2 regions of the Enterobacter sp. CP102 genome follow, and region 1 is predicted to be linked to the other one. Evidence: predicted binding sites of a transcription regulator. Region 1 holds the regulator's gene; the other holds the start of a gene.
The links. Region 1 encodes PurR, which represses purine synthesis genes. Its sites were predicted from a motif close to CANGCAAACGTTTGCNTG; they were not measured.
Positions count from the first base shown of each region.

Region 2: a site for PurR is predicted at 1,940-1,957, ahead of glyA (serine hydroxymethyltransferase). Genes of this name have one in related genera too.

Region 1 covers NZ_CP104014.1:1,996,722-2,005,419, forward strand. Annotated here, with positions in the region: gene N1249_RS09390 (riboflavin synthase) at 216-854, shown strand; gene cfa (cyclopropane fatty acyl phospholipid synthase) at 887-2,035, opposite strand; gene punC (purine nucleoside transporter PunC) at 2,337-3,536, opposite strand; gene punR (DNA-binding transcriptional activator PunR) at 3,652-4,563, shown strand; gene purR (HTH-type transcriptional repressor PurR) at 4,580-5,605, opposite strand; gene N1249_RS09415 (YnhF family membrane protein) at 5,903-5,992, shown strand; gene N1249_RS09420 (MFS transporter) at 6,157-7,323, shown strand; gene sodB (superoxide dismutase [Fe]) at 7,362-7,943, opposite strand; gene N1249_RS09430 (C40 family peptidase) at 8,066-8,698, opposite strand, start outside.
Region 2 covers NZ_CP104014.1:3,448,522-3,457,219, forward strand. Annotated here, with positions in the region: gene N1249_RS16205 (DoxX family protein) at 96-518, shown strand; gene glyA (serine hydroxymethyltransferase) at 570-1,823, opposite strand; gene hmpA (NO-inducible flavohemoprotein) at 2,128-3,318, shown strand; gene glnB (nitrogen regulatory protein P-II) at 3,399-3,737, opposite strand; gene glrR (two-component system response regulator GlrR) at 3,818-5,155, opposite strand; gene qseG (two-component system QseEF-associated lipoprotein QseG) at 5,152-5,910, opposite strand; gene qseE (two component system sensor histidine kinase QseE/GlrK) at 5,907-7,340, opposite strand; gene purL (phosphoribosylformylglycinamidine synthase) at 7,905-8,698, opposite strand, start outside.

The DNA.
Region 1 (8,698 bases):
TTTGTATTGTAGTTATTTGAGAGACTAAAAAAGCCGCCGTTACTGGCAGCAAGAAGAAAATGCAGGGGGATGGCAGCTATTGTAGCGGGCTTTAACTAATTATCTAGTGAAAAAATCGCCAGAAAATGCGCTGCACTGGCAACCTGTTTTTCCAACTGTTATTGTGGTGGGATTAAACGGTGTCAGCACCGTCCGAAGAAACAGGAGTTGTAAGCATGTTTACTGGTATTGTTCAGGGCACGGCTAAACTGGTGTCCATTGATGAAAAACCCAATTTCCGCACCCATGTTGTCGAGCTGCCGGAATATATGCTCGATGGCCTGGAAACCGGGGCATCGGTTGCGCATAACGGCTGCTGCCTGACGGTCACTGAAATTAACGGCAATCACATCAGCTTTGATTTAATGAAAGAAACGCTGCGCATCACCAATCTGGGTGAGCTGGTGGTTGGCGATACCGTAAACGTAGAGCGTGCGGCGAAGTTCAACGATGAGATCGGTGGGCATCTGATGTCTGGCCATATCATGACGACGGCTGAAGTTGCGAAAATCCTGACCTCTGAAAATAACCGCCAAATCTGGTTTAAAGTGCAGGATACGACATTAATGAAATACATCCTGTATAAAGGATTTATTGGCATTGATGGTATTAGCCTGACGGTTGGCGAAGTGACACCAACGCGTTTTTGCGTGCATTTAATTCCTGAAACATTACAGCGCACTACGCTGGGTGCTAAAAAACTGGGGCATCGCGTAAATATCGAAATAGATCCGCAAACGCAGGCGGTTGTGGATACCGTCGAGCGCGTGCTGGCGGCAAAAGAAGCCGCAATAATAAAATCTGAAGAAGAATAAAAAAATAACCCCGGCTATCCGGGGTTATTTTTTTAGCGGGCGACCCGCAAACCGTGTTCAACACCACGGCTGAAGACCACCTGCCATAGCTGTATATCACGCGCCCTGAATGCGCCTGCACAGGCGTTAAGGTAATACGTGAACATCCGTTTGAATCGTTCGGAATAGTTGTCAGCAATCTCCGGCCAGGCACTGAGAAAACGCGACTGCCATGCCATCAACGTGGTGTCGTAATCTGCGCCGAAGTTATGCCAGTCTTCCACAATAAAGTGGGGTTCGCAGGCGTTCGCAATCTGGCGAACCGACGGTAAACAGCCATTCGGAAAGATGTATTTGTTGATCCAGGGATCAACGCTATGGTCGGTCTTTTTCGAACCTATGGTGTGTAGCAGGAAGATGCCATCCGGTTTCAGGTTACGGTCTGCCACCGAAAAATAGGTGTTGTAGTTTTTCGGCCCAACGTGTTCGAACATCCCGACAGAGACAATGCGGTCGAACTGATCGTTCAGCTCACGGTAATCCTGGAGCAGAATATTGACGTCGAGGTCGTGACAGCGCTCCTGCGCCATTTTCTGCTGTTCCGCAGAGATGGTCACACCCACCACGCTGACACCGTAGTTTTTCGCCATATAGTACGCAAGACCACCCCAGCCGCAGCCGATATCCAGCACGCGCATCCCCGGCTGTAACTGCAATTTCTCGCAGATCAGACGCAATTTTGCCTGCTGTGCATCCTCAAGCGTGGTGGCCTCTTTCCAGTAGGCGCATGAGTATTGCATGTAAGGGTCAAGCATCCGGCTAAAGAGGTCATTACCCAGATCGTAATGCTCTTTACCCACGATCCATGCCCGTTTTTTGCTTTGCAGGTTGAACAAGCGGGCAGACGCGACACGCAGGGTATCTTTCACATTGCGGGGTAGCTGGCTTTCCAGCCCTGCACGTAAAACGCTTGAGAAAAAGATATCCAGCCGTTCGCAGTCCCACCAGCCATCCATATAGCTTTCACCCAGCCCTAACGATCCCTCCTGCAATACACGTTTGAAAAAGTCGGGATGTTTGATCTGGGGGTCGGATGGGGAAGACCCGTTAATAGTGATGCCTGCACGACTCAATAATTCACTGACGATCCGGGACCAGTTGTCGTCCGGAACGCGGACTTCTTCTATACACGATGAACTCATAGCTTCTCCATCACCTTGCTGTGATTAGAACCTTCAAACAGCGTAGACGCTTTTCTTGGTTTGTGAGAAATCTCACGGTATTACGCCCCGTGAGGCTAGTATCCGACGTAGAACAGAGGAAGGGAGATAGCCCTTGCCGAAAGGCCTTCCATGGTAAAACGGGAGCACTCCGGCTCCCGTTAACACTTAATATTTATCGTATTTAATCGAACCAAATTTAGTATAGGCCTCAAAATTTGGTGATTCAACAGAAAACTCTTAGCAACCTAATCACTGAAATGTAACATAATTGCTGGCGCGATTATGCGTGAGATGTTTCAGCCTGGCCTGCCGTATTTTCCTCACGGTGTGCCGATGACTGCATGTGATAGCCGATGCCAGCAAGGGCAACGGTCACCAACATCACACTGGTGGTGGTAAGCAGCGGCGTCGCAATCAGTGCCGATACTACCAGGCTTGCCAGGAAGCACAGCCCCAGTTGCAGTGTGTTCTGCAAGGCTGCCGCACGGCCCGTAGCCTGCGGGAATGGGCGTAAAGCCTGCGCCACTACAATCGGATAAATGGCACCGTTAGCAATCGCCATCACACAGAACGGGATCAGGATTTCTACCAGACCTGCGCCCGGAATAAAGCCGACGGCCCAGGTACCCACAACGCTTAACGCATACAGTACCAGCAGCCAGGGTAACATCTGCTGACCCTGCCATTTTTGCAGCGCCGCGCGGCAACCGTAACCACCTACCAGGAAGGCGATGGTCTGTGGAACATAGCTCAGGCCGATGGCGGCCGGGCTGTAACCCATCTCATGCAGAATAAAGGGGGAGCCGGTCAGCCATGCGAAGAAGCTGGCGGAGCAGGCAGCGTAGATAAGCACGTTGCCGCGGTACGCTTTGGTGCGCAGCAAAGAGGTAAAGGTAATCGGCTTCGCTTCCGGGTGCGTCTCTTTTTTATGCGCGGGTTTCAGGGCGAATGCGGGCAGCATCAGCACCAGAGTGATGGCAAACAGGGTGGCGAAAATCGCCTGCCAGTCGAAGTGCGCCAGGATCCAGCTGCCCAGCAAGGGAGCCAGCGCAGGGGAAAGGCCAACCAGCGGCATAATGGTGGCAAAAATCCGGTTAGTCCGTGAGGCCGGATAGTAATCCGTCACCAGCGCCTGCCAGGTGACCGCTGCGGCACAAACGCCGACGGCCTGAACAAAACGCAGCACCAGTAGCCAGGTCGCGTCGCGTACCCACAGCATCCCAAGGCAGCCCACGGCAAAAATGGCCAGGCCCAGTAACAGCACCGGTTTACGACCAAAACGATCAGAGAGCGGTCCCCACAGCAGCTGCGCAAAGGCAAACCCGGCGAGGAACAAACTCAGGCTGGCGCTGATGGCTGCGGCAGGCGTTTGCAAATCTTCCTGCATGGCGGCGAATGCGGGTAAGTACATATCGGTAGCTAAAAAGCCCAGCACGCTTAAGCCGCCGAGCCAGACTAAAAAACCTTTCCTGGGTTGCATTGTTTTATTCTCCTTAAGGAGGCAGGTGTACGTTGGCGCAGAGTGTAGGGAGTGCAAAGCAGCTTGTGAAACGCTAATATTTGGCGGGTGCATTCAAATTTTTTGCAGGCAGAAAATGTGGTCAGATTATTCTCTTGAAGTTGTGGATGCTGTCGCCCGTAATGGCAGCTTCAGCGGAGCCGCGCAGGAACTCCACCGCGTCCCCTCGGCCATCAGCTACACGGTGCGTCAGCTTGAGGAATGGCTGGCGGTTCCGCTGTTTGAACGCCGCCATCGCGACGTGGAGTTAACGCCTGCCGGGGCGTGGTTTTTGAAAGAAGGGCGTTCTGTTATCAAAAAAATGCAGATCACCCGTGAACAGTGTCAGCAGATTGCAAACGGCTGGCGAGGGCATCTGTCTATTGCAGTGGATAACATCGTCAAACCCGAACGTACCCGGCAGATGATTGTCGATTTTTATCGCCACTTCTCCGATGTCGAGCTGCGGGTATCCCAGGAAGTCTTTAACGGTGTCTGGGATGCACTGGCAGACGGCAGGGCAGAGATGGCGATCGGCGCAACACAGGCCATACCCGTAGGGGGACGTTACGCATTTCGCGATATGGGAATGTTAAGCTGGAAATGCGTGGTGGCAAGCGATCACCCGCTGGCGGCAATGCCGGGACCGTTAAGTGACGATACCTTGCGTAACTGGCCCTCGCTGGTGCTGGAAGATACGTCACGCTCGCTACCCAAGCGTGTAACCTGGCTGCTGGATAACCAGCGGCGGGTGATTGCGCCAGACTGGGAGTCGTCCGCGACCTGCCTCACTGCCGGGTTATGTGTGGCGATGGTGCCGGTCCATTTTGCCAGACCACGAATCGATGCCGGAGAGTGGGTTGCTCTTGAGCTGGAAAACCCGTTCCCGGACGCGGCATGTTGTCTGACCTGGCAGCAAAGCGATGTATCGCCCGCGATGGCGTGGCTGCTGGATTATCTGGGAGACAGTGAAACGCTGAACAGGGAGTGGTTACGGGAGCCAGATTAACTGGCTCCGTACACGATTAACGGCGGTAGTCGCGGAAAGGACCATCCGCAACGGAGCGACGCTCAATAAGACGCGGGTGGACTTCAATTGACTGTGACTCTTCACGTTTGTTAACGATCCTGTCCATCAGCATATTGAAGGCAGTTTCACCCAGAGAATCTTTCGGCTGGTGAATGGTGGTCAGCGCCGGAGTGAAGAAACGCGCGTTGCGCACGTTGTCATACCCGATCACAGAAATATCCTGCGGTACGCGCAGACCCAGCTCATCGGCAGCACAAAGCGCACCCATTGCCATAATATCGCCGCCGCAGAAGACGGCAGTCGGACGATGCGGCTGGGAGACAATCTGCTGCATCGCGCGATAACCGGATTCAGGCTCAAAGTCACCCTGAACAATCCAGTTTTCCGGTACGGTGATCAGCGCTTCTTCCATGGCTTTCATAAACCCGGCCAGACGGCCTGCACCGGTGTTACGCTCCAGCGGGCCCGGGATCACGCCGATCTCGCGGTGACCGCGTTCCACCAGATAACGACCGGCCATGTAGCCGCCTTCGAAGGCGTTATCGATAACGGAATCGGTAAAATCGGCGCGCGCTTCACCCCAGTCCATCACCACCATCGGGATGTGCCGATACTCTTCCAGCATCGAGAGCACAGATTCCGGGTATTCAGAACACATGACCAGCAGGCCATCCACGCGTTTTTGCGCCATCATCGACAGGTACGCGCGCTGTTTCTCAAGGTTGTTCCACGCGTTACCCAGGATCAGGGTATAGCCTTTCTGGAAGCAGTTTTTCTCGACCGCTTCGATGATCTCTGCGAAATACGCAGCTTCACTGCTGGTGGCCAGCAAACCAATGGATTTGGTGTGATTAACTTTCAGACTACGCGCGACCGCACTTGGCGAATAGTGCAGTTCTTTGATCGCCGCCCAGACGGCATTACGCGTCTCTTCCGCTACAAAACGGGTTTTGTTAATTACATGTGATACGGTTGTAGTGGAAACGTTTGCGCGTTTTGCCACGTCTTTAATTGTTGCCATTAAATGTCACTCCAGACCATATCCTAAGCTCCTGAAAAACTTGAAGGTAAACGTTTGCCTTCTCTCACCCTTATCACGCAATCTGGAATTGCGACACGCCGGGAAAACGACACAGGACGTCAGGAGGGGGTCAATGGCCGGTACGCTAATAAATTTAGCGTGGAATTTTGTCCTATCTTGATGAAAAGGGGAAGAGCAAAAGTGGATATCAGTTTAAATCCAGGAAGATTTTTGACGTAAACTGTGTAAAAATGAGCAAGCTCACTTTTCGTAAGGTGATTAAAAGGAGAAAAATTGATGAGTACCGATCTTAAGTTTTCGCTGACGACCACCGTTATCGTGCTGGCTCTGATTGTTGCCGCGGGTCTGACGGCTGTATTGCACTGATTCAAACGGGGGGAGAACGCTCTCCCTCCGGATTTTCCCCGATTGTTACTTCTCCGGCAAAAATCTTTTGCCAAATTGTTAACTTCTCATTTTTTGTGATTGGTGTCATGCTTTTGACTTCTTTGTTCTGTGTCGCGGTACGACACGGCATCCGGAGTTGACTCATGAAAATCAATTTTCCACTGCTGGCCCTGGCGATTGGCGCTTTTGGGATTGGCACCACCGAATTTTCCCCGATGGGGTTATTGCCTGTTATCGCCCGGGGTGTGGACGTCTCTATCCCTGCGGCCGGTATGTTGATTAGCGCCTACGCAATTGGTGTGATGGTAGGGGCACCGTTAATGACGCTGCTGCTTTCACACCGTGCGCGCCGTAATGCGCTGATTTTCCTGATGGCCATTTTTACGCTGGGGAATGTGCTTTCTGCGCTTTCACCGGATTACACCACGCTGATGCTGTCACGTATCCTGACCAGCCTTAACCACGGTGCTTTCTTCGGACTGGGTTCGGTGGTTGCCGCAAGCGTGGTGCCTAAACATAAGCAGGCCAGCGCCGTGGCAACCATGTTCATGGGCCTGACCATCGCCAATATCGGCGGTGTCCCTGCGGCCACGTGGCTGGGTGAAGCCATCGGCTGGCGTATGTCGTTCCTGGCAACCGCTGCACTGGGTGTGATTGCGATGGTCGCACTGTTCTTCTCGTTGCCAAAAGGCAGCGCTGGTGAACGCCCGGATGTACGCAAAGAGCTGTCCGTGCTGGTGCGTCCTCAGGTGTTGTCTGCGCTTCTGACCACGGTACTGGGGGCAGGGGCGATGTTTACGCTCTATACCTATATTTCGCCCGTGCTGCACGATATTACTCATGCCACGCCGGTCTTTATTACCGCGATGCTGGTGCTGATTGGCGTAGGGTTCTCTATTGGTAACTATCTGGGCGGCAAGCTGGCAGATCGTTCCGTGAGCGGCACGCTGAAAGGCTTCTTAACGCTGCTGATTGTCATCATGGTGGCCATTCCGTGGCTGGCGCGTAACGAGTTTGGCGCGGCCATTGCGATGGTGGTATGGGGTGCAGCAACCTTTGCCGTGGTTCCACCGTTGCAGATGCGTGTCATGCGTGTGGCTCATGAGGCACCTGGACTCTCTTCATCCGTGAATATTGGTGCGTTTAACCTGGGTAATGCGTTGGGTGCAGCGGCTGGCGGTGCAGTGATTTCGGGTGGCCTGGGGTACAGCTTTGTGCCGGTGATGGGAGCGATTATTGCCGCTCTGGGGTTACTGCTGGTATTGATGTCGGGTCGTAAACAGCCAGAAACGGCCTGCGCTGCTGAATAATCAAAAAACGCAGAAGGGCGAACCCTTCTGCGTGTCTCTTACGCTGCGAGGTTCTTCGCAACAAATTCCCAGTTAACTAGCGCCCAGAAATGCTCCAGGTAGTTCGGACGCGCGTTACGGTAATCGATGTAGTAAGCATGTTCCCACACATCGACGGTCATCAGCGGAGTTGCGCTGGTGGTCAGCGGTGTACCCGCGTTGGATGTTGATACGATAGCCAGTTTGCCATCGGCTTCTTTCACAAGCCAGGTCCAGCCGGAGCCAAAGTTTTTAATCGCTGCGTCAGTGAATTTTGCTTTGAAATCAGCAAAGCTGCCGAACGCAGCATTGATGGCGGCGGCCAGTTCACCGGTTGGTTCTCCGCCTGCATTCGGTGCCAGGCAGTGCCAGTAAAACGTGTGGTTCCAGACCTGAGCGGCGTTGTTAAACACGCCACCTTCAGAGCTACGCACGATCTCTTCCAGCGTTTTGCCTTCAAAGTCAGTGCCTTTGATCAGATTGTTCAGGTTGGTGACATACGTCTGATGATGTTTGCCGTAGTGATATTCCAGGGTTTCCACGGAAATGTGTGGAGCCAGGGCGTCTTTTGCATACGGTAATGCAGGTAATTCGAACGACATTGCTTCTCTCCTTATTATTTTTTATGTTGCCAATAACCATACGGACAACAAGGATAGAGTAGCAAATTGAAAGGGTATGCAAAAGAGGAACTTACCCCGCCGCAGACGCGGCAGGGCAGGGATTAACGAATGGTTTTCGGGGTCATCACTCGGCGTGCGCCAACGTAGTGGCGTACCCAGTAATCTTCGCTCAGAGAAGTGATTTGAATGTCCTGGCCGCTACGGGGGGACTGGATGAATTTCCCGTTACCCACGTAAACACCCACGTGGTCAGCCGTGCCGCGCCCCTGAGTGCGGAAGAACACCAGATCGCCGTTTTCCAGCTCACCACGATCGACCGGTGAAGCATCGCGCAGGTGATACATTTCGTTTGCGGTACGCGGAATACGGAATTTCACCAGATCTTTGTAAGCGTAATACACCAGACCGCTGCAATCGAAACCGGTACGGGGTGAGGTTCCGCCCCAGCGATAAGGTTTGCCAATTTGCCCCATCAGCTTGTTCATCGCGGTTTTTTGCGCTTTCTGGACGCGTACTTTATGCACTTCCGCAACCTTCATTCCTTTAACGCACTTCACTTTGTGACCTTTGCGGGTCGTGCATTTTTCGGTAACGAGATTAGCGGCAGTTTGCTGGGCTTTGCGCGAGCTGGATGAGGTTGTGTGAGTGATTTTGGCTTTGCTGGAGGCAGTACGTTTTGTCTGTGCGGTGGTTTTTTTCTTTTCGTTCTTACTGCTGGTTTTTTTCTTACGTTC
Region 2 (8,698 bases), 1.5 Mb from region 1:
CATCCTTACGGCTGATTTATGAAGAAAAGCTGAATGGCAGGCTGCCGGTTTGTGTATTAGTTTTAAATCAGGTCCCACCGAAAAAAGAGCCTGCTATGAACTCTCTACGTTATTTTGATTTCGGCCAGTCTCGTCACTTGTTGTTGCTGATTGCCCGTATCGCGATTGTTGTGCTGTTTATTATTTTTGGCTTTCCGAAAATGACCGGCTTTAGCGGCACGGTGCAATATATGACATCCCTTGGCGCGCCAGCGCCCATGCTGGCAGCCATTATCGCAGTGGTGATGGAGGTCCCCGCGGCTATTCTTATCGTGCTGGGCTTTTTCACCCGCCCTATTGCCGTGCTCTTTATTTTCTACACGCTGGGAACGGCGGTGATTGGCCACCATTACTGGAGTTTGACCGGTGATGCTGTAGTGCCAAATATGATTAACTTCTACAAGAACGTCAGTATTGCTGGCGCGTTTATTTTGCTGGCGATAACCGGGCCTGGCGCAATATCCCTCGACAGGCGTTAAACAAAAAAAGGCCGCAATCGCGGCCTTTTTTATTTCTGCAAAGCAGGATAATTATGCGTAAACCGGGAAACGTGCGCAGATATCCAGAACTTTACCTTTAACGCGCTCGATAACCGCTTCGTCGTTGATATTGTCCAGAACGTCACACATCCAGCCAGCCAGCTCTGTCACTTCCGCTTCTTTAAAGCCACGGCGAGTCACAGCCGGAGAACCGATACGGATACCGGAGGTCACAAACGGGCTCTTCGGATCGTTTGGTACGCTGTTTTTATTCACGGTGATGTTAGCGCGGCCCAGGGCAGCGTCAGCTTCTTTACCGGTCAGGTTTTTATCAACCAGATCCAGCAGGAACAGGTGGTTTTCAGTACCGCCAGAAACCACTTTGTAGCCACGGTTCAGGAACACTTCCACCATCGCTTTAGCGTTTTTAGCAACCTGCTGCTGATAAACCTTGAACTCAGGCTCCATCGCTTCTTTCAGCGCAACCGCTTTACCCGCGATGACGTGCATCAGTGGGCCGCCCTGCGCGCTTGGGAACACAGCAGAGTTCAGTTTTTTGTACAGCTCTTCATCACCGCCCTTCGCCAGGATCAGGCCGCCACGCGGACCCGCCAGGGTTTTGTGGGTGGTGGTGGTCACGACATGAGCATGCGGAACCGGGTTCGGGTAAACGTCTGCGGCAATCAGACCGGCAACGTGCGCCATATCCACGAACAGATATGCACCGATGCTGTCAGCGATTTCACGCATTTTTGCCCAGTCAACCACGCCAGAGTATGCAGAGAAGCCGCCGATGATCATCTTCGGCTTGTGCTCTTTGGCCTGCTTCGCCATGTCTTCGTAATCAATTTTACCGGACTCATCGATACCGTAAGGAATGATGTTGTACAGCTTGCCAGAGAAGTTAACCGGGGAACCGTGAGTCAGGTGACCGCCTTGCGCCAGGTTCATACCCAGAACGGTATCACCCGGTTGCAGCAGTGCGGTGTAAACAGCGAAGTTAGCCTGAGAGCCTGAGTGCGGCTGCACGTTAGCGTAGTCTGCGCCAAACAGCGCTTTTGCGCGGTCGATAGCCAGCTGCTCAACGATATCAACGTATTCGCAACCGCCGTAGTAGCGCTTGCCCGGGTAACCTTCAGCATATTTGTTGGTCAGCTGAGAACCCTGCGCCTGCATAACGCGCGGGCTGGTGTAGTTTTCGGAGGCGATCAGTTCGATGTGCTCTTCCTGACGTACTTTTTCCTGCTCCATAGCCTGCCACAGTTCGGCATCATAATCGGCAATGTTCATTTCACGCTTTAACATCCGCATCTCCTGACTCAGCTAACAATAAAATTTTGGCCTGAAAAGGCAGTCCTGTTGGACGACGGGCAACAGTATAACTGATTAGTTCTGCGATAACAGGTCTTGACAAACGATTTTACGCAAACGTTTTCCTCCACGCCACGCAAGGGTTTGAGGAATAAAGCTCTCACCATTTTCAACGGATTTCTTTTCAGGTTTGTGATGCATATTTTTCACGATGCAAAGAACCATTTACAACGCAGGGGTATTTTTTATAAGATGCATTTAAAATACATTATTAAAGTAACATCTAAAGGAAGCTGCTATGCTCGACGCTCAAACCATCGCTACCGTTAAGGCTACTATTCCCCTGCTGGTTGAAACCGGTCCTAAACTTACCGCCCATTTCTACGATCGTATGTTCACGCATAACCCGGAGCTCAAAGAGATTTTCAACATGAGCAACCAGCGTAACGGCGATCAGCGCGAAGCGTTGTTTAACGCCATCGCCGCGTATGCCAGCAATATCGAAAACCTGGCGGCACTGCTGCCTGCGGTAGAGAAAATTGCGCAGAAACATACCAGCTTCCAGATCAAACCAGAGCAGTACAACATCGTTGGCGGTCACCTGCTGGCAACGCTCGATGAGATGTTCAGCCCGGGTCAGGAAGTGCTGGACGCATGGGGTAAAGCCTACGGCGTGCTGGCAAACGTCTTTATTAACCGCGAAGCACAGATCTACAGTGAAAACGCCAGTAAAAACGGCGGCTGGGAAGGCACTCGCGCATTCCGTATTGTCGAAAAAACGCCACGCAGCGCGCTGATTACCAGCTTTGAATTTGAACCTGTGGATGGCAAGCCGGTGGCAGAATATCAGCCGGGCCAGTATCTGGGCGTGTGGCTGAAACCCGAAGGTTTCCCGCACCAGGAGATCCGCCAGTACTCTCTGACCCGTAAGCCTGACGGTAAAGGCTACCGCATTGCCGTGAAACGCGAAGACGGCGGCCAGGTCTCGACCTGGCTGCACAACGAAGCCAGTGTCGGTGATGTGGTACATCTGGCCGCACCGGCAGGTGATTTCTTTATGGCCGTTGACGCCAATACCCCGGTGACGCTTATCTCCGCAGGTGTTGGTCAAACACCAATGCTGGCGATGCTGGATACACTGGCGGAAGCTCACCACAGCGCGCAGGTGAACTGGTTCCACGCTGCGGAAAATGGCGACGTTCATGCCTTTGCGGATGAAGTGAAAACGCTGGCGGCAGATCTGCCACGCTTTAGCGCACACACCTGGTATCGTCTGCCAACCGATGCCGATCGTGCAGCTGCGCGTTTCGACAGCGAAGGTTTGATTGATTTAAGCCAGCATGAAGGGGCGTTCAGCGCACCGGATATGCAGTTCTATGTGTGTGGCCCGGTGGCGTTTATGCAGTATGCCGCGAAGCAGCTGGTAGACCTGGGTGTGAATAAAGACAGCATTCATTACGAGTGTTTCGGGCCGCATAAAGTGCTGTAATCGCCCGGCGGCGCTTCGCTTGCACGGGCCTACGAAGGGTTTTGTAGGCCGGGTAAGCGCAGCGCCACCCGGCAAGAATGTTAAATCGCCGCGTCGTCTTCTTCACCGGTACGGATACGGATCACGCGCGCCACGTCAAAGACGAAAATTTTACCGTCGCCAATTTTGCCCGTCTGCGCCGTGCGGATAATGGTATCCACACACGTATCCACGATGTCATCGCTCACCACGATTTCGATTTTCACTTTTGGCAGAAAGTCGACCATGTACTCTGCACCACGGTACAGTTCGGTGTGGCCTTTCTGGCGACCAAAACCTTTCACCTCTGTTACGGTCATCCCGGTGATGCCGACTTCAGCCAGCGCTTCACGTACATCATCCAGTTTGAAAGGTTTAATAATCGCATCAATCTTTTTCATGGTGGGTCCTTAAACTCTTGCCAGTAAGCTGCCTCGTAATCGGTTGCTCACAGTATCATATTCATTCGGCTTTTGCGGTACTACTCTTTAAAATCGTTCGCTTCCAGCTCGTGCCGCGACAGCAGTTTGTAGAATTCGGTGCGGTTACGCCCCGCCATGCGCGCCGCATGGGTTACGTTGCCTTTGGTAATTTGCAGCAGCTTACGCAAATAATTCAGCTCAAACTGGTTACGCGCTTCCGCGAAAGTCGGCAGTGCCGTATTTTCCCCTTCGAGCGCCTGCTCCACCAGCGCATCGCTGATCACCGGCGACGAGGTGAGTGCCACACACTGCTCGATAACGTTGACCAACTGACGCACGTTCCCCGGCCAGCTGGCGGTCATCAGGCGTTTCATGGCATCGGTAGAAAAGGCACGGACGAAGGGTTTATGGCGATCGGCAGACTGGCGCAGCAAATGGTTCGCCAGCAGCGGAATATCTTCCGCACGCTCGGCAAGCGCGGGGATTTTCAGGTTCACGACGTTCAGACGGTAGTAAAGGTCTTCACGGAACTCGTTACGCGCCATCACTTTCGGCAAATCACGGTGGGTCGCTGAAATGATACGCACGTTGATGTCGATATCGCGGTTACTGCCCAGCGGGCGCACTTTGCGTTCCTGCAACACGCGCAGCAGTTTGACCTGCAACGGCGCAGGCATATCGCCAATTTCATCAAGGAATAGCGTGCCGCCTTCTGCGGCCTGGAACAGCCCTTCCCTGCTGCTCACTGCGCCGGTAAAGGCCCCGCGCGCGTGACCAAACAGCTCAGACTCCAGCAGCTGTTCCGGCAGTGCGCCACAGTTAATGGCGATAAAGGCATTCTTGCTGCGCGGGCTGGCATTGTGGATAGCCTGCGCCAGGATCTCTTTCCCGGTTCCGCTCTGGCCGTTAATCAGCACGCTGACGTCAGACTGCGCCACCATCCTTGCCTGTTCGAGCAGGCGTAACATCACGGGGCTGCGGGTCACGATAGATTCCCGCCAGGCTTCATCACCAGATGGTGCGGCGTGTTCAAGCGCGCTGTCGATAGCTTTATAAAGCGCGTCTTTATCGACGGGTTTGGTCAGAAAACTGAATACGCCCTGCTGCGTGGCAGCGACCGCATCGGGGATAGAGCCGTGGGCGGTGAGGATGATAACCGGCATCCCTGGCTGCTGCTTCTGGATCTCCGCAAACAGCTGCATCCCGTCCATTTCGTCCATGCGCAAATCGCTAATCACCAGGTCTATCTTTTCGCGACTGAGCACTTTCAGCCCTTCCTGCCCGCTTTCGGCGGTGACCACGCTATAGCCTTCGCTGACCAGACGCATTCCCAGCAGTTTTAACAATCCAGGGTCGTCGTCCACCAGCAAGAGATGGGCAGGTTTGCGGCTTGTCATGGCTTCACATCCTCTTGTTTCGTGTCGCTATCCTGATCCGGCGAGGTGGATGGCGAACTCCCCTTTGATCCATCAGGCAGGTAGTTGCTCGCCGGTTTACGCGTCGAAAGCTGTCTTTCGATGTCGGTCAGGTTTTCAAGCTTGCGCGTGGTGGTATCAAGCTGAGCGCGTAAATAATCCTGCTGCTGGCGCAGCGTATCGAGTTCAGCATCGCTGGACTGCTGCAATTTACTGTAGCGTGAGCGCTCCTCAGCCAGCTGAAGTTGCTGTACCTGCCCGTCCCGCCAGAGCTGATAGACCGGGCGCACCTGCGCCGGAATACTGGCTGCCAGCCCGTCCAGGCGTGAGGTATTAGCACGACGTTCTACAGGCGTAATTTTGGCATCAGCCAGTAAAATGGCGCGTTTAAACGCGTCCTGCCAGGTGTCATCGTCCCACATCGCCGCCCGGGCGCGTGCCGTTGTCGGTGCAAGGCGCTGCGAGCAATCTATGCCGCGCAACCAGAACAGCGGATTTGTTTCAACATCATGTCCCGATAAATTCCAGATATCGTCACATCCCGTTGTCAGAAAATCGGCCAGCTGATTCTCTGGCCATCTTGCATCCTGTTTATCACTGATGGCACTCGTTGGTGCATGGGAAACGCAGCCTGCCAGCAGAAGACATGGCAGACCCAGGCGTAATTTTTTGCTGGAAAACACCGCGCGCACTGCGCGGGAAAAGACGTGTGACATACTCACCAGACATAGATTCATTGTATTGATTTTTCCGGCCCAAGAGGCAGTTCGATACGAAAGCACACATCCGAGCGTTCGTCACTGGCGATATTGAGCTCACCCTGCATTCGCCGTATGCAGTCGCGGGCAATACTCAGCCCCAAACCGCTTCCTTTAACCGCACCTTTTCGCTGATGGCTCCCCTGGAAAAAGGGTTCGAAAATCATCGCTTTTTCATCATCAGGGATCGGGGTTCCCGTATTGGCTACGTCAATAAACACGCGCGAGCCATTGGTGTAGCTGCGGATATAAATGTTACCGGATTCAGTACCATAGTGCACCGCATTGGAATAAAGATTATCCAGCACGCTCATTAACAACATCGGCTCGGCAAAACAGACTGACTCGCCAAGCTCCACTTCGGTATGCATCATTTTAGCTCTTGCTGGCAGGCTGTGTGCGGAGATAACCATATCCACTAACGGCTCAATCGCGACTTTCTCCAGAACCACCGCGCCATCAGCCAGTTTGCGGTTGTAATCCAGCAGTTGCTCGATAAGCTTTTGCAAATTACGGCTGCTGGCATCCAGGATCTCGACTATCTCTTTTTGTTCGACGGTTAATGGCCCTGCGACCTCGTCAGCCAGCAGCTCTGTGCCTTCGCGCATACTGGCGAGCGGTGTTTTGAGTTCATGGGAAATATGGCGTAAAAACTGATGACGCTGAGATTCGAGCCATGCCAGGCGCTCGGAAAGCCAGATGATCCGCTGCCCGACAGAGCGTAATTCGCGCGGCCCCTTAAACGCGACGGTATCACCCAGCGATTTCCCCTCGCCCAGGCGATTGATCATGCGCTGGATCCCCTTCACCGGGCCGATGATCATACGGGTAAACAGCAGTACCAGCCCCAGGCTGACCAAAAACAGCACCAGCGCCTGCCAGCCAAAGAACTGGCCTCGTTCGGCAATTTCTTGTTGCAGCTGCTGCCCGCGGGAATAAATCACCGTTCGTGTCGCCTGAACCATGTCCGTGTTGGCGCTGGCAAAGGCCTCAAGGCGCGCGGCGGCAGAGGCTGCCGGGCCACTGTTGTGACACTGAAGCTGAGCCAGATCGTTAAGATCCTGACGCAGCGCCTGATACAGCTTGTCGTCAGGCAGGACACCTGCGTGGGCATCCAGCATTTCGCTGTAGCGCTTACGTTGATTTTGATACACCTTTTCCAGCGTGCGATCGTCCAGAACGCAGTACTGACGATAGCTACGCTCCATCTCCAGCGCCGCGTTGGTCATCGCTTCACTGCGTCTTGCATCGACCAGCGTGGTTCGGTTGGTCAGCGCTGCCTGGGCGCTTAATGCATTGAGGCTTTGCCATGCCTGCCACGCCAGCACCAGCAGAGGCAGCAGGATCAGCAAAAACGCCATCATCACGAGTTGTCGCAAGGAACGAGGGAAAACAGGCCAGCGTTTCAACACATTACTCTCTTCATGTTGGTTTCAGGAGAGCGTAACTGAGTCTGCCCTTCAGATACAACAAAGCCGGGTAAAAACCCGGCTTTGTTATGGAATGAGGCGGTGCCTAACTCGACGTTTCGCCCTGGCCTGATAAGCAATGCTTTTATCAGTAGTTGGACGGCAGGCACCTTTTTGTGCGTCATTCGAAGTTTATGTAGCACGTCCCGAAGGGGCTGACATAAGAGGGTGAATGAGCCACTGGTTATTATTATGCAACAGCCGTGCCAGAATGCAAAACAAAATATTAACTTATTGAAATATATATCTTTAACTCGTTTTGCCTGTTAATTATCGGTTGAATGATTTCCAGGCTAAGTGTCGCTATTAAGCAACACCTTAACGGGAACCTTAATTGCCATATATAAATCAATCAGTTAAATGTCTCCTTTTGGAGACAGGCAAATCACAGGATTGTCGCGATTTTGCGACAGACATAAAAAAACCCGGCGGCGTTCACGCCTGCCGGGCCTGTAAGGGCAAAAACGTAGGCCGGGCAAACGTAGTGCCGCCCGGCAGAACCGATTACCCCAACTGTTTACGCGCGTTGCGGAAAATGCGCATCCACGGGCTGTCTTCGCCCCAGTTTTCCGGGTGCCACGAGTTGCTCACCGTGCGGAATACGCGTTCCGGGTGTGGCATCATGATGGTCACACGGCCGTTTTCAGTGGTGACAGCGGTGATACCGTTCGCTGAGCCGTTTGGGTTAGCCGGGTAGGTTTGCGTGACTTTGCCGAAGTTATCAACGAAGCGCAGCGCCACCAGACCTTTGCTTTCCAGCTCAGCAAGGTGTGCTGCGTTACGTACTTCGATTTGTCCTTCACCGTGAGAAACCGCAATTGGCATCTGCGAGCCCACCATTCCCTGCAACAGCAGAGACGGGCTTTGCGTGACTTCTACCAGGCTGAAACGCGCTTCAAAGCGGTCGGACTGGTTACGCACAAAGCGCGGCCAGGCTTCGCTGCCCGGGATCAGTTCACGCAGGTTAGACATCATCTGGCAGCCGTTACATACGCCCAGTGCCAGCGTCTGCGGACGGTGGAAGAAGGTTTCGAATTCATCACGCACACGATTGTTGAACAGAATGGACTTCGCCCAGCCTTCACCCGCGCCCAGCACGTCACCGTAAGAGAAGCCGCCGCACGCCACCAGCGCCTGGAAATCCTCAAGACCGGTACGACCTGCCAGCAGGTCACTCATGTGCACGTCAATGGCATCAAAGCCTGCACGGTGGAAGGCAGCCGCCATCTCAACGTGGGAGTTAACGCCCTGCTCACGCAGCACGGCCACTTTAGGACGCGCGCCGGTCGCAATGTACG